One region of the Serratia surfactantfaciens genome, then DNA from elsewhere that is predicted to be linked to it. Evidence: predicted binding sites of a transcription regulator. Region 1 holds the regulator's gene; the other holds the start of a gene.

Region 1 (4,213 bases):
TGCACCAACACCACCAGCGCATCCACCGCCACCGGCACCGCCAGCGGCGCATAGCCGTAACGATGTTCGAACGCCGAAACCTCGGCCGCCTTCATCGGCCGGCTCATCGGGCCCAGCTGCGCGGCGCCCGCCGCCAACGCGGTCGGCGCGGTCGACGAACCGGCGGCCTGGATCTGCAGATTAACGTTGGGGTAATGCTGGCTGAAGTCCTGCGCCCACAGCGCCATCAGGTTCGCCAGGGTGTCGGAGCCGACGCTGGACAGATTGCCCGCCAGCATGCCGTCGGGCTGCGCCAGCGCGCCACGTCCGGCCAGCAGCGCCAGGCAAAGCAACAGCCCTCGGGTAATTCGGGTCATACCGGTGTCTCGCGTTAATTTTTCACCGCATTCTCTGATAAAGCGGCCGGAACAATCAACCGGTTGGGTAAGGTAAAGATAAAGCGGGTGCCGATCCCCGGTTCGCTGAGGATCTCCAGCCGCGCGTCGTGATGGCTGAGCGCGTGTTTGACGATCGCCAGCCCCAGCCCACTGCCGCCGGTCTGGCGCGAACGGGCCTTGTCGACGCGATAAAAACGCTCGGTCAGGCGCGGAAGGTGCTCGGCGGCGATGCCCGGCCCGTTGTCGCTGACCTGGAACTGCGCGCCATGCGCCGTCTGCTGCCAGCTGACTTCGATATGGGTGCCCTTCGGCGTGTGATTGACCGCGTTGTACACCAGGTTAGACACCGCGCTGCGCAACTGGTCTTCATTGCCGAACACTTTGAGCTGTTCGTTCACCCGGAAAGCGATCTCGTGATTGCCGCCGCTCAGCGATTGCGCCTCGCGCTGCAACACCCGCAGCATCAGCGGAATATCCACCCGTTCGTTCATGTCGACATTGGGCGCCGCCTCGATGCGCGACAGCGTCAGCAACTGCTTGACCAGCCCGTCCATCCGGCGGGTCTGCTCTTGCATGGTGCTCAGCGCCTTGCTGCGCAGCGAGCCGTCCTGCTCTTCGTCGCCCATCATTTCCAGGTAGCCCTGCAGCACCGTCAACGGCGTGCGCAGCTCATGGCTGACGTTGGCGAAGAAGTTGCGCCGCGCCCCTTCCAGCTGGCGCATCTGGGTGACGTCGCGCGCCACCATCAGCAGTTGCCCTTCGGAATAGGGCATCACGCGGAATTCGACGTAATGTTCGTTGTTCAACTGCAGCGTCAGCGGGCGCGAAAACTCCTGCTGTTGCAAATAGTGGCTGAACTCCGGATAACGCAGCAGGTTGAGGATGTGCTGGCCGTTGTCTTCCGGCCAGCGGAAGCCGAGCAGATGCTGCGCCAGACCGTTGCACCAGAAGATATTGCCTTCGACGGTGGTCATCACCACCGCGTCAGGCAGCGATTCGGCCCCGCTGCGAAAGCGCTTGATAAGCAGCGCCAGCTCGCGGCGGCGGCGGCGGTTGCGCTGCTGCATCTGATACAGGCCATAGAACAGCGGCTCCCAGCTCCAGCGGCCGGGCGGCGGCGTCATGCTGCGGTCGATCCACAGCCAATGGGAGAGTTTGAGCTGGTTGTAGAAATTCCACACCAGCGCAGCCAGCGCAGAGGCCAGCAGGAACCAGGGCAGATAACCGAAAATCAGCCCCAGCAGTAAGGCGGGCAGACAAAAAAGAGCCAGCTCCAGAGCCAGCCTCTTCCACGACAGACGTTCTAACACGGCATATTCTCCAGCGCGGCGCGATCAGTAGCGCGTTGAGAACCGGTAGCCGGTGCCCCGAACGGTTTGAACCATTTTATCATGCCCACTGGTTTCTAACGCCTTGCGGAGCCGACGGATATGCACGTCAACGGTACGGTCTTCCACATAAACGTTAGTGCCCCAGACGTGATTAAGCAACTGCTCGCGGCTATAAACCCGCTCCGGGTGGGTCATAAAGAAGTGCAGCAGCTTGAACTCGGTCGGCCCCATGTCCAGCGCCTGATCGTTCGCCATCACGCGGTGAGAGGACGGATCCAGGCTCAGCCCTTGCATTTCAATCACTTCTTCCACCGCCATCGGTGAAATACGGCGCATGACCGCTTTGATGCGCGCCACCAGCTCCTTGGGCGAGAACGGCTTGGTGATGTAATCATCCGCCCCCACTTCCAGGCCGCGCACCCGGTCTTCCTCTTCGCCGCGCGCGGTCAACATCATCACCGGGATATCGCGGGTCAGCGCTTCGCGCTTCATATGCTTGATAAACTGAATGCCGGAACCGCCGGGCAGCATCCAATCGAGCAACACCAAATCAGGGAACGGCTCAGACAGGCGCGTCACGGCGCTGTCATAATCCTCGGCTTCCAACGGTTGGTAACCATTCTGTTCCAACACAAAGCACACCATCTCACGGATCGGCGCTTCGTCTTCCACCACCAGTATGCGTCTTGCCATCGTCAATCCTGCCAATGTGTTAGCGACTTTGCGGGCGCCATTATGCGTCAGTTTTGTGACACTTTTATGAAAAAAAGCGGCTGTTATAGGCAGTAAGCATAGCGATTATTTCCCGCAGTAAAGAAAAATCATTCCGCTGCCCTCGCCATTGCGCCGGGACAGCCGGCGCCGCGGCCTTTATAATCATCGCCATTACCTTTGCACCCGGGAGTGTCATGCGCCTGATCCACACCTCTGACTGGCACCTTGGCCAGTACTTTTTCACCAAAAGCCGCGCCGCCGAGCACCAGGCTTTTCTGAACTGGCTGATCGAACAGGTAGAGCAGCAGCAGGTGGATGCGCTGATCGTCGCCGGGGATCTGTTCGATACCGGCTCGCCGCCCAGCTACGCCCGCGAACTGTACAACCGCTTTGTGGTGGAACTGCAGCGCACCGGCTGCCAACTGGTGGTGCTGGGCGGCAACCACGATTCGGTGGCGACGCTGAACGAATCGCGTGAACTGCTCTCCTGCCTGAACACCACGGTGATCGCGAGCGCGCAAGGCGCCCCCGAACAGCAGATCCTGGTGCTGAACCGGCGCGACGGCCAGCCGGGCGCGGTGCTGTGCGCCATCCCGTTCTTGCGGCCACGCGATCTGCTCACCAGCCGCGCCGGCGAATCCGGCGCGCAGAAACAGCAGGCGTTACAGGAAGCCATCGCCGAACATTACCAAACGCTGTATCAGGCGGCCTGCGAGCGCCGCGACCAATTGGGCCTGCCGCTGCCGATCGTCGCCACCGGCCACCTGACCACCGTCGGCGTCACCACCTCCGACTCGGTGCGCGACATCTATATCGGCACCCTCGACGCCTTTCCGGCGCAGGCCTTTCCTCCCGCCGACTATATCGCGTTGGGCCACATCCACCGCGCGCAGAACGTCGCCAAATCGGAGCACATTCGCTATAGCGGCTCGCCGATCCCGCTCAGCTTCGATGAACTGGGCAAAGCCAAAAGCGTCTTTATGGTCGATTTCGCCGACGGCGCTTTGCAGCAAGTGGAAGCGTTAACGATCCCGCAGTTTCAGCCCATGCAGCTGATCAAAGGCGATCTGGCCGAGATCGAACGGCAGCTGCGGCAGTTTGCCGATTATGACGGTGAGCTGCCGGTGTGGCTGGATATCGAAGTGGCGACGCAGGACTACCTCAGCGACATCCAGCGCCGCATTCAGCTGCTGGCGGACGAGTTGCCGGTGGAAGTGCTGCTGCTGCGGCGCAGCAAAGAACAGCGCCGCCAGGCGATCGCACAGCAGGATAAGGAAACGCTCAACGAACTGAGCGTCAATGAAGTGTTCGAGCGGCGCCTGGCGCAGGAGACTGAGCTGCCCGAAACGCGCCAACAGCGGATGCGCCAAATGTTCCGCCAGGTGGTCGATGCGGTGCAGCACAACGCCGAGGAGAACAACCCATGAAAATCCTCAGCCTGCGCTTAAAAAACCTCAACTCGCTGCAGGGCGAATGGAAGATTGACTTCACCGCCGAGCCGTTCGCCAGCAACGGCCTGTTCGCCATTACCGGCCCGACCGGCGCGGGCAAAACCACCCTGCTGGACGCCATCTGCCTGGCGCTATACCACCAGACGCCGCGCCTCAACGTCACGCCAAGCCAGAATGAACTGATGACCCGCCATACCGCCGAATCGTTGGCGGAAGTCGAGTTCGAGGTCAAGGGCGTCGGCTATCGCGCCTTCTGGAGTCAGCGCCGCGCCAAAAACGCGCCGGACGGCAACCTGCAGGCGCCGAAAGTCGAACTGGCCCGCCGCGAAGACGGCAAGAT
Region 2 (4,213 bases), 820 kb from region 1:
AAAGGGCATGCGCTGGAAGAAGTGGCCAAGATCATCGGCTATACGCTGCAAGAGTGCATCGCCTTCGGCGACGGCATGAACGATCTGGAGATGCTGTCGATGGCCGGCAAGGGCTGCATCATGCGCGACGCGCATCAGCGCCTGAAGGATATGCTGCCGGAGCTGGAGGTGATCGGCTCCAACGTCGACAACGCGGTGCCGCACTACCTGCGTAAAATGTTCCTCTGAAATAACAAGGGCGCCTTGCGGCGCCCTTGGCATTATTTGTGCTGGCCCTGCTTCTGCAGGAACTGCACGCCCTTGTCCGGGAAGTCGGTGAACACGCCGTCAACGCCGGCCTGGTTGTAAATCACGTCATACAGCTGATTCACGTCGGTCACGTACTTCGGCAGCGCATCGGCGCGAATGGTGAACGGATGCACCGCCAGCTTGCTGGCGTGCGCTTCTTTCACCATGTCGGTCAGCACGATGTGGCCCGGCTTGGATTTATCCGCTACCACCAGCATATGGTAGTCCGGCCCGATGCCGTCGGCATACTGCGCGATTTTCTTCATCGCGCCCGGCTTGAACATCCAGTCGTAGTCGTATTCCACCCACTTGCCGTCGGCTTTCTGCTCGTAGGTTTCCTGCCAGTCGTTATAGGCGATCAGCTGCACCAGCTTCAGATCCATGCCCAGCTTCGGCTCCAGCTCGTTCTTGATGCGCTTGAGCTCGTTGGCGTCGAAGCACTGCAGGTAGACGTTGTCGTTCTTGCCGGTGTAGCCGTACTGCTTGAGCACCGCCAGTACTTTGCTGGAGATGTCTTTGCCTTCCTGCTTATGGAACCACGGTGCCTTGATTTCAGGGTAGATGCCGATGTTTTTGCCGGTCGAGTGGTTCAGACCCTGCACGAACTCGATCTCTTCCTGGAAGGTGTGTACGCGGAAGTCGGATTTGCCCATCGGGAAGCGGCCAGGGTAGCCCTGCACCTTCTTGCCGTTTTCGATTTCAAAACCTTCGGTGAACTTCAGCGATTTGATCTCCGCCAGCGTAAAGTCGATGGCGTAGTAGCGGCCGTCTTTACGCGCGCGATCCGGGAAGCGTTCGGCGACGTCGGTGACGCGATCGAGGTAGTGGTCGTGCAGCACCACCAGCTCGTTGTCTTTGGTCATCACCAGGTCTTGCTCGAGGTAATCGGCGCCCTGCGCATAGGCCATCGCCTTCGCCGGCAGGGTGTGTTCCGGCAGGTAGCCGCTGGCGCCGCGGTGGGCGATCACCACTTTGTCCGCCGCCTGCGCGGCGCTGACCATTGAGGTGGCGAGAATGATCCCTGTCAGCAGGGCTTTGACTTGAGTCCGCATTCCGTTTTCTCCGTGTTGTTGGGGGCAGGGTAGTAAAAAGGCCGCAGGGCGGCCTTTAAATCATGCAAAAGTCGTGTGACGGTTAGCCGCGCTTGCCGGCAGCGATTTCCGCGTGGTGTTTCTTCTCGTTCAGCATGGTCAGCAGCAGCAGGATAACCGCCAGCACGCCGCCGCCGATCATCACCATAAAGCCGCCGTCCCAACCGAAGAAGTCCACGGTGTAACCGACGATGGCGCTGGCCGCAACCGAGCCGCCCAGGTAGCCGAACAGGCCGGTGAAGCCTGCGGCGGTGCCGGCGGCTTTCTTCGGCGCCAGCTCCAGCGCATGCAGGCCGATCAGCATGACCGGGCCGTAGATCAGGAAGCCGATGACCAGCATACAGATCATGTCCACGGTCGGGTTGCCGGCCGGGTTCATCCAGAACACCACGGTGGCGATGGTCACCAGCGTCATGAAGAACACGCCGGTGGCGCCGCGGTTGCCTTTGAACACCTTGTCCGACATCCAGCCGCACAGCAGAGTGCCCGGAATACCGGCGTACTCATACAGGAAGTAGGCCCAGGAAGACTTGTCCAGCGCGAAGTGCTTCACTTCTTTCAGGTAGGTCGGCGACCAGTCCAGAATGCCGTAACGCAGCAGGTAGACGAACACGTTGGCGACCGCGATGTACCACAGCAGCTTGTTCGGCAGGATGTACTGCATGAAGATCTGCTTGGCGGTCAGCTCTTCTTCGTCTTTTTCGCTGTAGTCGTCCGGATAGTCGTTTTTGTACTCTTCAATCGGCGGCAGGCCGCAGGATTGCGGGGTGTCGCGCATCAGGGCGAAGGCGATCAGGGCCACCAGGATGGCGCCGAAGGCCGGCATGTACAGCGCCGCGTGCCAGTCGTTGAACCAGGCCATACCCAGCAGGAACAGCAGCGGCGGCAGGCCGCCACCCACGTTGTGGGCGCAGTTCCAGATGGAAACGATGCCGCCGCGTTCTTTCTGCGACCACCAGTGCACCATGGTGCGGCCGCACGGCGGCCAACCCATGCCCTGGAACCAGCCGCACAGGAACAGCAGGACGAACATGATGGCGATGCTGGAGGTTGCCCACGGCACGAAGCCCATGAACAGCATTACCGCCGCCGCCAGGATCAGGCCGGCTGGCAAGAATACCCGCGGGTTGGATCGGTCGGAGACCGAGCCCATGATGAATTTGGAGAAGCCGTAGGCGATGGAGATGCCCGACAGCGCGAAGCCGAGGTCACCGCGGCTGAAGCCTTGTTCGATCAGGTAAGGCATGGCCAGGGTGAAGTTCTTACGCACCAGATAGTAAGCGGCGTAACCGAAGAAGATCCCCAGGAAAATTTGCCAGCGCAGCTTACGGTAGAGCGGGTCTACCTTATCGCTCGGCACACGGGCGATGTGTGCGGCCGGCTTAAAAATACTCAACATGAGCGCCTCCGATGGCTTTATCTGTTATCACATCAATATGACCTTTTACGTTCATTTGATGATTGAGCGGATATCGAATGTGGTGTTTTTGTGTTCCATAACGAGCGCCATTGTCATCAAATACGCCTGGTGTCGCTGTGACGAATGGCGCAATTGTTACACTTTCATGAAACCACGGCGGATTTTGAGCGATTCGTTAACGTTATGAAATAGAAAAACGTCCAAAAATCGTGATTATGATCACATTGATGGTTTTTTGTGGACATTTTTATTTCGTTTCATGTTCGTTCTTGTTCCTTATCAAACAAAGACCCTAATAACCGTGGCTCAATAGGCTCATAACTACCGATCCTGAGGGAGCGAAATGAGCAGCTATTTTGACGGCGGCGAAACGGATGTGATCATCATCGGCGGCGGCGCCACCGGCGCAGGCATTGCCCGCGATTGTGCGCGGCGCGGCTTGCGCTGCATTTTGCTGGAGCGTCATGACATCGCCACCGGCGCCACCGGCCGCAACCACGGCTTGCTGCACAGCGGCGCGCGCTATGCGGTGACTGACGGCGAGTCGGCGCGCGAGTGCATCGAAGAGAACCGCATCCTGAAACGCATCGCGCATCACTGTATCGAGCGCACCGATGGGCTGTTCATCACCCTGCCGCAGGACTCGCTGGAGTATCAGCAACAGTTTATCGCCGCCTGTCGCCAGGCCGACATCGACGCCGAAGCGATCGACCCGCAGCTGGCGCTGCGGCTGGAGCCGGCGGCTAACCCCGCGCTGATCGGCGCGGTGCGCGTGCCGGACGGCACCGTCGATCCCTTCCGGCTGAGCGCCGCCAACATGTTGGACGCGCGCGAACACGGCGCGCAGATCCTGACCTACCACCAGGTGGTGGGATTGTTGCGCAGCGGCGAACGGGTGACGGGCGTGCGCGTTTACGACCATCAGAGTCAGCGGCGCTATGAGCTGCACGCGCCGGTGGTGGTCAATGCCGCCGGCATCTGGGGCCAGCAGATCGCCGAATACGCCGATTTGCGCATCCGCATGTTCCCGGCCAAGGGGGCGCTGCTGATCCTCGGCCATCGCATCAACAACATGGTGATCAACCGCTGCCGCAAACCGGCGGACGCCGACATCCTGGTGCCGGGCGACACCATCTCGCTGATCGGCACCACCTCGACCCATATCGACTACGACCAAATTGACAACATGCTGGTGACCCCGCAGGAGGTGGACATTCTGATCCGCGAAGGGGCGCTGCTGGCGCCCACTCTGGCGCAGACCCGCATTTTGCGCGCCTACGCCGGGGTGCGGCCGCTGGTGGCCAGCGACGACGATCCCAGCGGGCGCAACGTCAGCCGCGGCATCGTGCTGCTCGATCACGCCGCCCGCGACGGGCTGGAAGGGTTCATCACCATCACCGGCGGCAAGCTGATG

The links. The regulator PhoB, encoded in region 1, activates phosphate uptake and scavenging genes when phosphate is short. The targets are predictions, from matches to a motif close to CTGTCATAAAACTGNCNNAT.
Region 2: glpT (glycerol-3-phosphate transporter) is a predicted target of PhoB. The motif match lies at 2,932-2,951, and genes of this name have one in related genera.

What each region holds. Positions count from the first base shown of each region.
Region 1 covers NZ_CP016948.1:356,447-360,659, reverse strand. Annotated here, with positions in the region: gene ATE40_RS01695 (PstS family phosphate ABC transporter substrate-binding protein) at 1-356, opposite strand, end outside; gene phoR (phosphate regulon sensor histidine kinase PhoR) at 371-1,687, opposite strand; gene phoB (phosphate response regulator transcription factor PhoB) at 1,712-2,401, opposite strand; gene sbcD (exonuclease subunit SbcD) at 2,617-3,849, shown strand; gene sbcC (exonuclease subunit SbcC) at 3,846-4,213, shown strand, end outside.
Region 2 covers NZ_CP016948.1:4,653,016-4,657,228, forward strand. Annotated here, with positions in the region: gene yigL (sugar/pyridoxal phosphate phosphatase YigL) at 1-228, shown strand, start outside; gene glpQ (glycerophosphodiester phosphodiesterase) at 261-1,340, opposite strand; gene glpT (glycerol-3-phosphate transporter) at 1,423-2,778, opposite strand; gene glpA (anaerobic glycerol-3-phosphate dehydrogenase subunit A) at 3,143-4,213, shown strand, end outside.